One region of the Paenibacillus sonchi genome, then DNA from elsewhere that is predicted to be linked to it. Evidence: riboswitches for the same ligand, from Rfam matches in the RefSeq annotation. Region 1 holds a riboswitch; each other region holds the start of a gene.

The links. A riboswitch is a leader RNA that binds a small molecule or an ion and turns the genes downstream of it on or off. The one in region 1 is predicted to bind cyclic di-GMP.
Region 2: it holds a riboswitch for cyclic di-GMP, as region 1 does, so the genes downstream of both, JI735_RS37565 (thiamine pyrophosphate-binding protein) here and JI735_RS12285 (transglutaminase-like domain-containing protein) in region 1, are expected to answer to the same signal.
Region 3: it holds a riboswitch for cyclic di-GMP, as region 1 does, so the genes downstream of both, JI735_RS30805 (S-layer homology domain-containing protein) here and JI735_RS12285 (transglutaminase-like domain-containing protein) in region 1, are expected to answer to the same signal.

The regions. Positions count from the first base shown of each region.
Region 1 is NZ_CP068595.1:2,676,624-2,681,062, forward strand. Features, by position in the region: gene JI735_RS12265 (glycosyltransferase family 2 protein) at 1-466, shown strand, start outside; gene JI735_RS36885 (GtrA family protein) at 456-701, shown strand; gene JI735_RS36890 (GtrA family protein) at 689-859, shown strand; gene JI735_RS12280 (class D sortase) at 912-1,568, shown strand; cyclic di-GMP riboswitch class I at 1,689-1,770, shown strand; cyclic di-GMP riboswitch class I at 1,845-1,926, shown strand; gene JI735_RS12285 (transglutaminase-like domain-containing protein) at 1,940-2,749, shown strand; rRNA gene JI735_RS12290 (16S ribosomal RNA) at 3,161-4,439, shown strand, end outside.
Region 2 is NZ_CP068595.1:6,743,231-6,747,669, reverse strand. Features, by position in the region: gene JI735_RS30355 (carboxymuconolactone decarboxylase family protein) at 1-33, opposite strand, end outside; gene JI735_RS37570 (thiamine pyrophosphate-binding protein) at 107-1,375, opposite strand; gene JI735_RS37565 (thiamine pyrophosphate-binding protein) at 1,453-1,719, opposite strand; cyclic di-GMP riboswitch class I at 1,867-1,960, opposite strand; partial or broken gene JI735_RS38020 (methyl-accepting chemotaxis protein) at 2,460-2,993, opposite strand; gene JI735_RS38015 (HAMP domain-containing protein) at 3,008-3,709, opposite strand; gene JI735_RS30340 (helix-turn-helix transcriptional regulator) at 3,842-4,439, opposite strand, start outside.
Region 3 is NZ_CP068595.1:6,842,686-6,847,124, forward strand. Features, by position in the region: gene JI735_RS30805 (S-layer homology domain-containing protein) at 1-1,968, opposite strand, end outside; cyclic di-GMP riboswitch class I at 2,016-2,108, opposite strand; gene sigF (RNA polymerase sporulation sigma factor SigF) at 2,953-3,708, opposite strand; gene spoIIAB (anti-sigma F factor) at 3,720-4,175, opposite strand; gene spoIIAA (anti-sigma F factor antagonist) at 4,172-4,439, opposite strand, start outside.

The DNA of each region.
Region 1 (4,439 bases):
GAACCGCTATGTGCGCGGGCTGGTAAGCTGGGTGGGCTTTCGCCAGACTATGGTTGAATACGTGCGTGAAGAGCGTTTTGCCGGTGAAACCAAATATCCGCTGAAGAAAATGATCCGGTTTGCGCTGGACGGCATCACCTCTTTTTCCCACAAACCGCTGAAAATAGCCTCATACATTGGCTTCTTTCTTTCCTTTTCCAGCTTTCTTTATCTGTTCTTTGTTCTGTTCCAGAAGGTGTTCACCTCATGGACGGTACCCGGCTGGGCTTCAATCGTGGGTGTGAATCTGCTGTTTAATGGTATTGTGCTGATGCTGCTCGGCGTAATCGGTGAATACATTGGGCGGATTTATGATGAATCCAAGGATAGACCGCTGTATATCGTGCGTGAGACGAGGGGCTACGGCGATGCAGAGAGTGGCGGAGAGAACGCGGGCGTGCGGAAGGACAATGATTATGCCAGATAGACAGATTAATGCAGGATTCATCCAGTTTTTAAAATTCAATGCCGTAGGTGTGCTGAATACCTTGATTGATTTTGCCATATTCACTCTCCTGCACTCACTGGGGATGATGAATGCCCCGGCGCAGATCATTTCTTACAGCGCCGGTACCGCCAACAGTTTCATTTGGAATAAGAAGGTGACTTTTCGGGACCGGGACCGGGGAGCAAGGATAGCTTTGACCGGATGCAGCTGGTAAGGTTCATTGTGCTGAACCTGGTTGTGCTGGGGATATCAGTGCTGCTTATGCATTTGCTGACCGGCCGCTTCGGCATTCAGGTGCTGGTTGCCAAAGTGCTGGTTACCGTCGTAACCGTAGTGATCAATTTTTTCGGAAGCCGGAAGTGGGTATTTTGAAAAAATGCACTAGATAGATTGGACTTTAATACTAACTTTCGGAGGTGATTTCATGCGCAAGTTCTCTTACTTAATTATTCTTGCCGGGATTCTGCTGATGCTGTACCCCAAAGCAAATGAATGGTATAACGACTGGCAGCAGCAGAAGCTGCTGGAGGAAGCCGAACAGGCGTACAGTGAGATTTCGCCGTCACCATCTCCGCAGTCAGATCTGCACAAACAATATGCTGAAGTCACCCAGCTTCTCGCCGAGGAATCCTCTGAGGGTGACCTGGCGAAAGCGACAGAAGCGCCGGCTCCCGAAATTAAGCTGGGAGGCAAGATCACAGGCATTATCCAGATCGACAAAATCAATTTGAAGCTGCCCGTACTGGAAGGGGCCACTAAAGCCAACATGAAGCATGCTGCCGCCCACATGAAGGAGACCGCGGCTATCGGGCAGGTTGGCAATGCTGCGATTGCAGCACATAGATCGAGAACAGCAGGCAGGCTTTTTAACAGGCTCAACGAAGTTGAGGTCGGTGATACCATATCCGTGCAAACAAAGGAACAGGATTACCAATACGTAGTGTATGATATTTCAATTGTAGAGCCTACGGATGTTTCCGTATTAAATGGACATAACGATGATAAAATACTCACTCTGATTACCTGTGATCCATTGGTCAATCCGACTCATCGCCTGATTATTCATGCCAGATTGTCTTAAATCCCAATTAGCGCGGCCTAAAGGTAGTATATTAGAATTTAATTAAAAAATAGTAGAAGTCTAGTGATTTGGGTCTTGAATATAGATATAAATATGATACTATATAACTATAAAAGCTAAACACGACAACGGCAAACCTATCGAAAGGTAGGGACGCAAAGCTAAAGGGCCTTCCCGCTATGGATGGCAGCCAGCTACCGAATGAAGAGGCTTTTTTTGTTTGTTCTTAAATATGAATCTATCAAACCGCATTAGAAGTAAGAACAGATAAAGCTTATACGATAACGGCAAACCTATCGAAAGGTAGGGACGCAAAGCTAAAGGGCCTTCCCGCTATGGATGGCAGCCAGCTACCGAAAGGGGTTTTATCCATGAAGAAGTTCTTTTTTACGTTGTTAACATTGTTTGTAGTTGCCGCTTCCGTTCAGACAGGATCAGCTGAAGCTGCCAGCACGGACACAGGCTGGTTGAATACATCGCAATTGAATCAAGGGGTTATCGCTGTTTCTTATGAAGTTCCTAAGGACAAGCGTATTAAGCTCATGATTACTAAGGACAACAACAGCTACACATATAACCTATATGCTTCTAAGCCTAATGAAACCTTCCCGCTGCAGCAAGGTAATGGATCTTATAAAGTTTCTGTTCTGGAGAACACTACCGGCAATAAATACAAAGTGATGTCCTCCGAAACCGTAGACCTCAGCATGAGCGATGCGAACGACGTATACTTGAGCTCCGTACAGAATGTGAAATGGAGTTCTTCCGATAAATCAGTTCTGAAGGCTGCTCAGCTCACACAGGGGCTGACCACTGATGAACAAAAGGTAAAAGCAATATACAACTACATCGTTTCTAATGTGAAATATGACTATAGCTTAGCTTCCAGTGTTACGACTGACTACATCCCCAACAATGACAATACACTGGCCACCAAGAAGGGGATTTGCTACGATTATGCTTCATTGTTTGCAACCATGCTCCGCAGTCAAGGCATACCTACCAAATTGGTGATGGGGAATACCAGCTATGTGACTTCATACCATGCCTGGAACGAAGTCTTGCTTGACGGCAAGTGGGTGACTATCGACACTACAGTTGATGCCGGTTTGGGCAAGAACAACAAAGAAACGGGATTAATTAAAGTAGCAAGCAAATACTCCGCAGCAAAATTCTATTAAGAGAAGTGAATATACAATCAACAATCGGATCTTTTGGAGATAACCCGCTTAAATATTAAGTGGGTTATCTTTCTTTTTCTAAAGGGTTGCTTTTTTATATGACTCTGGAGTATTATAAATAAGCGTTGTTGGAGCGCTGCAGAGTAAAAGAAGAACAGTTGAATAGATTGTTCGAAAAAAACTTGCATTTCTCAAACAAACGTGATATATTATAAGAGTTGCTGGTGACGACATAATCATCGCCGACAACGAGTTTGATCTTTGAAAACTGAACAACGAGTGAGTGGGATTTCACGCAAGTGAGATCCAAAATAGATGATTTTCATAGCGTGTTTCGCGCTTTAGAAATTTCATCAGAGAATGCAAATTCTCGTCAGATGTTTCAAAATGAGCTATCGCTCTTTTCAATACCAATTGGAGAGTTTGATCCTGGCTCAGGACGAACGCTGGCGGCGTGCCTAATACATGCAAGTCGAGCGGAGTTTATCCTTCGGGGTAAACTTAGCGGCGGACGGGTGAGTAACACGTAGGCAACCTACCCTCTAGACTGGGATAACTACCGGAAACGGTAGCTAATACCGGATAATTCCTTGACCCACATGGGTTTGGGATGAAAGGCGGAGCAATCTGCTGCTAGAGGATGGGCCTGCGGCGCATTAGCTAGTTGGTGGGGTAACGGCCTACCAAGGCGACGATGCGTAGCCGACCTGAGAGGGTGAACGGCCACACTGGGACTGAGACACGGCCCAGACTCCTACGGGAGGCAGCAGTAGGGAATCTTCCGCAATGGGCGAAAGCCTGACGGAGCAACGCCGCGTGAGTGATGAAGGTTTTCGGATCGTAAAGCTCTGTTGCCAGGGAAGAACGTCCGGTAGAGTAACTGCTACCGGAGTGACGGTACCTGAGAAGAAAGCCCCGGCTAACTACGTGCCAGCAGCCGCGGTAATACGTAGGGGGCAAGCGTTGTCCGGAATTATTGGGCGTAAAGCGCGCGCAGGCGGCTGCTTAAGTCTGGTGTTTAAACCTTGGGCTCAACCTGGGGTCGCACTGGAAACTGGGCAGCTTGAGTACAGAAGAGGAAAGTGGAATTCCACGTGTAGCGGTGAAATGCGTAGAGATGTGGAGGAACACCAGTGGCGAAGGCGACTTTCTGGGCTGTAACTGACGCTGAGGCGCGAAAGCGTGGGGAGCAAACAGGATTAGATACCCTGGTAGTCCACGCCGTAAACGATGAGTGCTAGGTGTTAGGGGTTTCGATACCCTTGGTGCCGAAGTTAACACAGTAAGCACTCCGCCTGGGGAGTACGGTCGCAAGACTGAAACTCAAAGGAATTGACGGGGACCCGCACAAGCAGTGGAGTATGTGGTTTAATTCGAAGCAACGCGAAGAACCTTACCAGGTCTTGACATCCAACTAACGAAGCAGAGATGCATTAGGTGCCCTTCGGGGAAAGTTGAGACAGGTGGTGCATGGTTGTCGTCAGCTCGTGTCGTGAGATGTTGGGTTAAGTCCCGCAACGAGCGCAACCCTTGACTTTAGTTGCCAGCAGGTAGAGCTGGGCACTCTAGAGTGACTGCCGGTGACAAACCGGAGGAAGGTGGGGATGACGTCAAATCATCATGCCCCTTATGACCTGGGCTACACACGTACTACAATGGCCGGTACAACGGGAAGCGAAGCCGCGAGGTG
Region 2 (4,439 bases), 3.4 Mb from region 1:
ATGCCTGAGACCGCTGTTAATTGTATCTTCCACAGAGATGCCTCCTGAATTGTGATGAGCGGCAAGGAGCAATCAAGATTGTAGAGGTCCTTGCCGCTGTTGATTCTTAGTTGAGATTCAAGGTTCGATGGGCCGTCGGAGGCACTTCAGTACGGTCGGTCAGCAGTTCAATTACAGCCACGCGGTTAGAGGCTACTGCAGCATGGATAGCAGATGTGAATTGTTCCAGAGTCTCGCATCTGTAGCCTGTGGCCCCCAAGGATTCAGCAAATTTCACGGCATCCATAGGAACTTCGAAGATCGTGCCGTCGATTCTGCCTGTTGTTTTTTCCATGCCCTTTAACGCCATATCGAGCTGCATATTGTTCACAACGATAAAGATCACGGGAATGTCCTTGCACACGGCCGTATTTATTTCTGTGCCAAGCATCATGAAGCAGCCGTCACCGGTAATGCAGAAAATCGTTTCTTCCGGTGAAGCCACCTTAGCGCCGATAGCCATCCCAATGGAATTGCCCATGCAGGCAAAATAGGCATCAAAGACAACGCTGCCGGGCTTTTTGACCTTGTACCATTTCGCGGCATTGAAGCCATGGCTGCCATCATCAACAAAAACGGTGTTGTTGTACGGGATCAGGTCGCTTAATGTGTCCATGACGGATGCAAGCGAAAGCTTGGGCAGAACCGGCAACTCTTCCGCATAATGAACATCGGTTTCTGTTTCGTGCTTTTTAATAGCAGCCGAATCAAAATTCTGAAGATAGAACGCAAGATTATCGCGTAAGTCCCCGCTTACAGCGATTGTCTCTGAGGTTAATATTTTTCCGACGAAGGTAGGGTCGACGTCAAATTGGATCAATGTTTTGGGATGATTCTCTGCTTTAAGATTGCAGATGGTCATATCGCTGAGACGCGAGCCAAGGACGATGAACACATCACTGCGGTTTAACAAATCCTCACCGTGCTTGCAGCCGCCGACACCGATGGGGCCGTGATACAGCGGGTGATCCCAGGCGATGGCACCCTTGCCGCCGGGAGAGGTGACCACCGGAATATTGAAGGTTTCAGCCAGTTGAAGAAGCTCCTCGTGCGCGCCGGAACGATTGACTCCTTTGCCCGCAATGATCAGAGGATGGCTTGATTCATTAATTACAGAAAGTACGCGTTCCAAATTACCGGCACTGACCAGATGTTCGCGCTCAGGGATAACAATCCGGCATTCTTCCAGCATTTCGGTCTGCACATCAAACGGGATACAGAGATGAACCGGTCCCCGTTGTCCGCTCAAGGCAATGGAGACGGCATGATTGAAAATCGTGCCGAAATGATCGCCGCGTTCCACCAGCTTGCTGTAAAGGGTCGCGGGTCTGAACATGTCCGCCAGATCGGCCAGATAAGCTGAAGAATCCTGGCACTGGGGAATCCCCAGCTCCTTGATGGATTGGTGTCCTGTTATAAAAAGTACGGGAAGATTATTCGCCTTGGCATGTGCTGCGGCGGTGAGAAGATTGGTACCCCCGGTCCGGAGGTCCCAAAAGCCACTCCGAGTTTCCCTGTTTTGAGAGCATAGCCGGCGGCTTCGAACCCGGAACTGGATTCGTGTCTCCCTGGAATAAATTCAATGCCGTAATCCACCATTTTCAGGACTACGGGACAAATAGACTTGCCGATTATGCCAAAGGAATGTGTTACACCGAGGTTTCGTAGTGCCTCAGCCATATAATCTGAAACTGTTTTCAAAGGAAATCCACCCCACCCAATGTTTTTTTTATTTATTCAGCAAAATAGAAAACCTGTACTCATGAGAGCACAGGTTGGCTGCGTAAATAACCATAGAGAACGCAGGAAAACCCGGACGTTCGGCTGTTCAGCAACCTGGCTGTCATGGTCCCATAGAAATGAGACTGTAGATCCATGGCTTTGCGTCATTCCCTTTCGGTGAATTTTGCCAATATGTGTTAAAGAAAATAATACCTTTTTTTATTTTACAATATATTTCTGACTCAGCTTTTGTCAATATATTTGTGCTGATAACCTCGGATTTTGGCGAATCCTGCCTGATCGCATCCATGTGAAAAACAGTATCATTTTGTATATATATAAGAATGAATGAGAAAAAAGAGCTAATGAAAAAAAGTCCAAAAATGCAAACTGTGAAGAAATATTGAAATAATCTAAAAATGAGGATTTTGAACTATAAACTCACTTGCAGAAGGGTTGTTCAGCCATAATAAAGGAATGCATTGTAAAATTCACTATGTAAAAAGGACCACTGAATAAAGAGCGGTTCATCTGCAAATATCTGCATTCCAAAAACAGAGGCAGGCAAAAGGAGAGAAGTGCAAAAGAATGGAGGGGCTCTTCTAATGCAAAAAAACTGTAACTGATGAATATAACAGCGAAAATTTTGTGAACAAAAAAACTGCCGCAGGAAGGATACGGCAGTCTCCCCGTAACAGTTAAAATTTGAAAATATGAATCGTTTTTTGCAGCTGGAATACCGCTTGGGTCATTTTCTCAGTCTCCTCGGCAACGGATTGCAAGGCATGGATTTGCTCGTTCATCGCTGCGGAGACCTCTTCCGTTCCCGCCGCCGTTTCTTCGGTAATCGCGGAAATATTTTCGATGGCGCCGGAGATTTTGAGTGCGCTCTCCAGCATGAGGTCGCTTTCGGCAGAGAAAGAAGCAATTTGCTCGGTTATGTATTGGACGCTTTGCACAATCTGTGCGAAAATATTCGCTGTTTCGATGATCATCTCATTCTGTACCTGAACGACTTCCTCGTTAATGGCGATATTCTCGATCGCTTGCTTGATATCGTTCTCTATGCTGCGGACCAGACTGAATACCTCTTTGGTGGAGGCGGTAGATTCCTCGGCCAGCTTGCGTACTTCCTGGGCCACGACAGCAAAACCACGGCCATGTTCGCCAGCCCGGGCTGCTTCAATAGAGGCGTTGAGCGACAAGAGGTTGGTCTGCTCGGCGATTTCTGTGATCGTTTTGGTGATCATTGTAATCCCCGGGCATTTTGGGAAAGTGCTTCAATCGTGTCGGCCACCTTCTGGGTAGCTTGTATATTCTTGCGCATGCCTTCGGCTTGTGTATCCACCGATTGCCGTCCTTTTTCAACCAGTTCCAATGTATGTACAGACCGTCTGTTCATTTCCTTGGTCGAGCTCGTATAGTTGGAGACCTTGGTCTCTATGTCTTTGATGGATTCGGTCATGTCGGCAATGTCCACGGAGATTTCATTTGCGCCAAGAGCCAGTTCATTGGACGAGGAGGCGACCTGGGCCATTACTATCTTCAGATTCTGGTTCTTGTCTTCAATGCCGCGGCTGGCATCCATAACCTGGCGGGTAATCTGCGAAGCATCAGTAAGGATCTTTTTCAGCTTATCGATCATGGTATTGAAGGACCGGCTGATATCCCCCATAGAGCCGTTCTCGTCGGCCCGGCTGGTAAAGTCGCCTTTTGCAATGGTGTGTGTAACATTAGAAATGTCGTCAAACGAAGATGTAAGCGTTCTCTCAATGAAGCGTGAAAGAGGGAAGGTAAGAGCTGCCAATACCGCTACCAGTATTATTCCGATAACAACCTTGCCCATGATCAATAAAGTGATCAGTACAGGAACTGCAAATAATGCGGCGATCAGATAACATCCGGCAACAATTCTCTGTTTTAGCGGAAGCTTGTTCATCCAGTCCATAATAACTATTCCCCCTAATAAATATGTTGAGTATTGTAATATTATAGGCGATTTCAGGACGTTAGGTCTATTGTAAGAATTGACATAATTTATTACGGGAAACAGCTATCTTTTCCTGGGCGGACCAAGTGCCTATTCTTGCTGCGGACGGGAATTTCCCGGAAGGGAACGTCTTACCCTGCGGCCCAGCAGGACTGTTTTTAAGGCAGCCTTATATACTCTGACACGCAATTCCTCCGGTTCCCCGATGATCACATTAGGACCTAAGGACAACATCACCCGGCAAGCTGCTTCTATAGTGTTGAACTCTGCTTCAACCTTTAGCCACACAGAACCTGGGGAATCCTCCATGGATAGCACTGTAACATAACGTTCCTGGCTTAATACTGGCAGGGAAGAAGATTGCAATGAAAATTTGGCCTTATAGCTGGGGAGGGCCGATTTGAAGGATACTTTGGATGACTCCCAATAGCTTGTAAGCTCAAAATCGTCAGGCCGAATATAAGCTTCATCTATCATTTGACAGGCAATGATTCTTGAGACCCGGTAGGTTCTGAATTGCCCGTCATGCTCCCCGATAACATACCAGACCCCTTGTTTAGCCACCAAACCCAGCAGTCCGATCTTTCTGTTCTTTACTTCCCCGCTGCGGAGATAGGAGATATTTACCTTCCGGTCTTCCCAGAGGGCCGTCTGCAATACGGAGAGAAAGGGGAAACTCTCTTTGGAG
Region 3 (4,439 bases), 3.3 Mb from region 1:
TACGGATTTCCGTGCCCATTGGCTAATGGTGCCGTTGTCCTTGAATCCGGAGAGTACCGTCTGAAGCTTGACTGGGTCCGCAGCAGATGCCGGGCTGTGGGCAGTAGTGCTGCCAATCGCCCGCATCAGCATCACCATCATCTGTTCACGGGTCAGCGGAGCATTGCCATGGAAAAGCCCTGCGTCTCCGGTTACAATTCCTGCCGCCGCTGCCGCTTCCACATACGGGTAGGACCAGTGCGCAGCGGAAACATCACGGAAGGTTGGCTTATCCGTCTGCACCGGCTGCAGTCCAAGAGCTGCTGTCAGCAGCTTGGTGAATTCAGCCCGGGTCAGGATGGCTTTTGGCGCGTATACAGTTCCGTTCATCCCGTTCACGATGCCTCTTGCCGCCAGCACCTCCACAGCTTGCTGTGCCCAGTGGCCTGACATATCCGTGAATTGTGCCTCGCGCAGCATGACCGCGTACAGTCCAGAGGCTGATATTTTAGCCTGAACAAAACCGTCCTCCGCCGCAGTCACCCCGCCGATATAGCTCCAGATGCCTTTGTCCGGATTGTAGCTGTAGATTCCAAGCTTCTCCCGCTTTGACGTCCAAGGCTCCTCCTGCGGATACCGGACTGCCAGCTTGGCCGGGATCAGGAATGGAGCGCCCGCTTGTACTTGCCAGGCGGAACCAGCCTTGAGCAGCTTTTTGCCGCTTGCATCCAGCATTTCCTTCGTTTCCAGTTCAGCCTGGGCCAGGCTTACGCTGGTATTGTCCGGGAAGGTTCCTGCGGAAATCTCCAGCCGTGCCCAACCGTTCACTGCAGACAAAATGCCGCCTGAACTTCCAATAATCCGGCTGTCTTTGGCTCCAATAGTCACAGGGACCTTGGTCCCCGGGGCCGGACCCGGGTCAGCGTCTGGGCCTGGATTTGGGGTTGCACCTGGCGATGGAGTCGTTTCCGGTCCAGGAGTCGGGTTAGGGGTTTCTTTTAAATCAACTGATTCTATGTAATCATCTTTCTTGCTGTACAGCAGCTTGCTCCCGCTAATTCCGATCAGCTTCACCCCGGCATCTATCGGCAGCGGTTTTACTGCATATGTAGTGAGGTCTACCTGCTTCAGAGTGGCAGCACCGTCAACCTCCTCCTGGAACACAGCTTGTCCTTCACCTATGGACATAAAGGCATATTCAGTTCCCCCGGCTTTCATCCCGGTGAGATCCATTGGCTGTGCCGTCAGGTCTTTGATGTTCAGCAGTACATATTTGCTCCCTGTGGCACTGTTTTTCTGCTTGTACAGCACGTGGCTGCCGTTAAATACAAACCAGTCCACCGCATTCGCACCACCCAGGCTAACCAGTGCGCGGGTTACGCCACTGCTCACATCCAGCAGGCTGAGGCCCCCGTCACGGGCATTCTTGTAGACGACATTTCCGCCGGCCAGCACCGGGAAACGGCCTTCGCCCAGATCCGCTTCAACCCCTGTGGCCAGATCATGATAGATCATGCTGCCGTAATTTTTGCGTTCATACCAGACCACACCTACGCCGTCAGTTGTCGGATTGCCGTATTGGCCGGCCTGCTTGTTGAGCTTCATCTTCTTGCCTGTCTCCAGATCGGCAGTGTAGATATCCCAGTGGAGCGTAGCTCCCGGCTCACTTCCCTTGTCCGCCCACACCGCAACCGCTCCATGCACATAAGGCGCATCCTTGGCGGATGGACCGGCCGTAAGCACCGTATTTGCTCCACTGCGCTGATTCAGCGCGTGCACCTGCTTAACTCCGTCTGCATCCGGTTCCAGCCATATCAGCCGATCACCCGATACGCTATAGTCCGTTCTGCCCGGATTGGCCGCCGCAGCCGAAACCGAAGCCTGCCTTATGCCCAGACCACTGCCGGCAAGCCCCCAAGCAAAATCACCGCCGCGCAAACAGCTGTAACCGTCTGCGTAAACTTCCTTTTCCTTCCGAACCTCATCCACTTCTCTCCCCCAGCGCTATTTGTAGGCACGCCAAAAAACCAAGTGCCTTGAGCGGCCCGGCTGCCCTGACATCCCTTCCGGATGAAGTAGGCCCGTGGCTTTGCGTCTCCGACTTTCGTACGGATTTGCCTTTGTTCCAAACTCGGTTTTCTGTCCTTGTATGCTTATGTAAATGAGACTTTAGATGTAGAGGACACTCTTATTATCGGAATTTATTCCTATCGAATTAAGATGTTCTATTTTTTCCTTTTTCAGGGATACGGACAGGAAATCCTTTAATGGAGCGGATCAGGCATGGAAACTAGTAGAGCATCCCGGAAGGCTAGATTGACGGACTCCTCGCCATCCATCTTGTAGATAATCAGATGGGTGCTGTACACTCGAACCTAAAGGGAACCACGACGTTACGGACTCCAGCGCCGTTATTTCAACAATCCGGTCTTTTTATTCAAGCTAACGGACAGAGGAGACGCTAAGCTGGCATTTCCCGGAGCACAATAGTGGATTTGCATGAAATAGGGTCATCTGGGTCCGTAAGTGCCCAGCAAAAACTGATTTCAAGCAGATAACGGCATCTGGGTCCATTAGGGGAAGTCCCCCCTTTTTTCAGGGGAGGCTGGAAGAGTTCGATCCTCTGCTGTACGAGCCGTTTGGCTTTGTTTTCTCCTCTCTGTCCGATTCATTGCTGCGCCCCACCAAACCACACGCAAAAAGCCGCCTCTCCCAAGGCGGCTTCCTGCTCCAAACGTTTATTTCACCCGTCACATTCACTGCTCATACTTACTTGCAAAATCCGGCCACACACTGTTTTCCTTACTTGCCTCCGCTGCCTTCTGCCTTACTTCCTTGCTCGCCCTACTTCCCTATTACCTTACTTCCCGCTCGTCTTGCTCCCCTCTTGCCTTACTTCCTTGCTCGCCTTGCTTCCCTCTCGCCTTACTTCCCTGCTTGCCTTGCTTCCCTGCTTGTACCCTGCCAGCCAATCTACTGCGCAATCTGCTCGCGGATGCTCGCGAGGATTTTCTTCTCCAGCCTCGACACCTGGACCTGCGAGATGCCGAGGCGGCTGGCGACTTCGGATTGGGTCTGGTCGCGGTAGTAGCGCAGGTAGACGATCAGGCGCTCGCGCTCGGTCAAGGCCCCGATGGCCTCATTGAGTGCGAGCTTGTCGAACCAGCGCTCCTGCGTCTCGTCGGCAATCTGGTCGATCAGCGTGATCGGATCGCCGTCGTTCTCGAAGACGGTCTCGTGGATTGAAGTCGGCGGCTTGTTGGCCTCCTGGGCGAACACGATCTCTTCGGGTGTCACCCCCAGCGCCTCCGCGACTTCGCCGATGGTCGGCAGCCGGTCCAGCGTTTTGGACATTTCGTCCTTCATTTTGCGGACCCTGTTGGCCATCTCCTTGAGGGAACGGCTGACCTTGAGGGTGCCGTCGTCCCGGAGGAAACGCTGAATCTCGCCGATAATCATCGGCACGGCATAGGTGGAGAATTTGACCTCATAGCTGAGGTCGAATTTATCTACGGACTTCAACAGTCCGATACAGCCGATCTGGAACAAATCGTCAGGCTCATACCCGCGGTTCATAAACCGCTGCACCACCGACCAGACGAGGCGGATATTGCAGTTGACCAGCGTGTCGCGGGCCAGATTATCTCCGGCTTGACTGAGTGCGATCAGACGTTTGACCTCCGCATCGTCCAAATAGGTCGGCGGAGCTTTTTTTGACTCTGCATCCATGGCTCCAACCCCTAATTGTATAAAGCTTTTTTCGAGACGATGGTTTTCTTCATTGAAATGGAGGTACCGCGCCCCGGTTCACTTGTAACTTCGAATTCATCCATGAAATTCTCCATAATCGTAAAACCCATGCCCGAGCGCTCCAGCTCAGGCTTGGACGTATACAGCGGCTGCTGGGCCAGCTCCAGATCCTCAATGCCCCGGCCCTTATCTTCAATCGTGAGATGCACAGTTTCATGCTCGATGGAGGCAGAGATGCTGACAATGCCTTCAGGATCACTGTCATACCCGTGGATAATACAGTTGGTGACCGCCTCCGACACAACCGTCTTCAGGTCATTCAGCTCCTCCATCGTCGGATCGAGCCGGGAGACAAAAGCCGCCACCACCACGCGCGCGAACGATTCGTTCTCCGACAATGCGGCAAACTGGACGCTCATGAAGTTACCCGCTTCGCTTTTAGTCATAACGCAACCTCCAAATCCGAGAGTGCAGCGCTCTCGTCGTCATATAGGGGCATGATTTTGAACAAGCCCGACATTTCCAGCAGCCTTTGTACTGGCGGTGCGGCATCACAGACGACCATTTTCCCGCCTTTGCTGCGGATCAGCTTGTACCGCCCGAGAATGACGCCCAGCCCTGAGCTGTCCATAAACTGCAGTTCCTTCAGGCTGAGAATCAGATGCTCCACCTGTCCCCGCATAATGGCTTCATCCATATCCATTCGTACA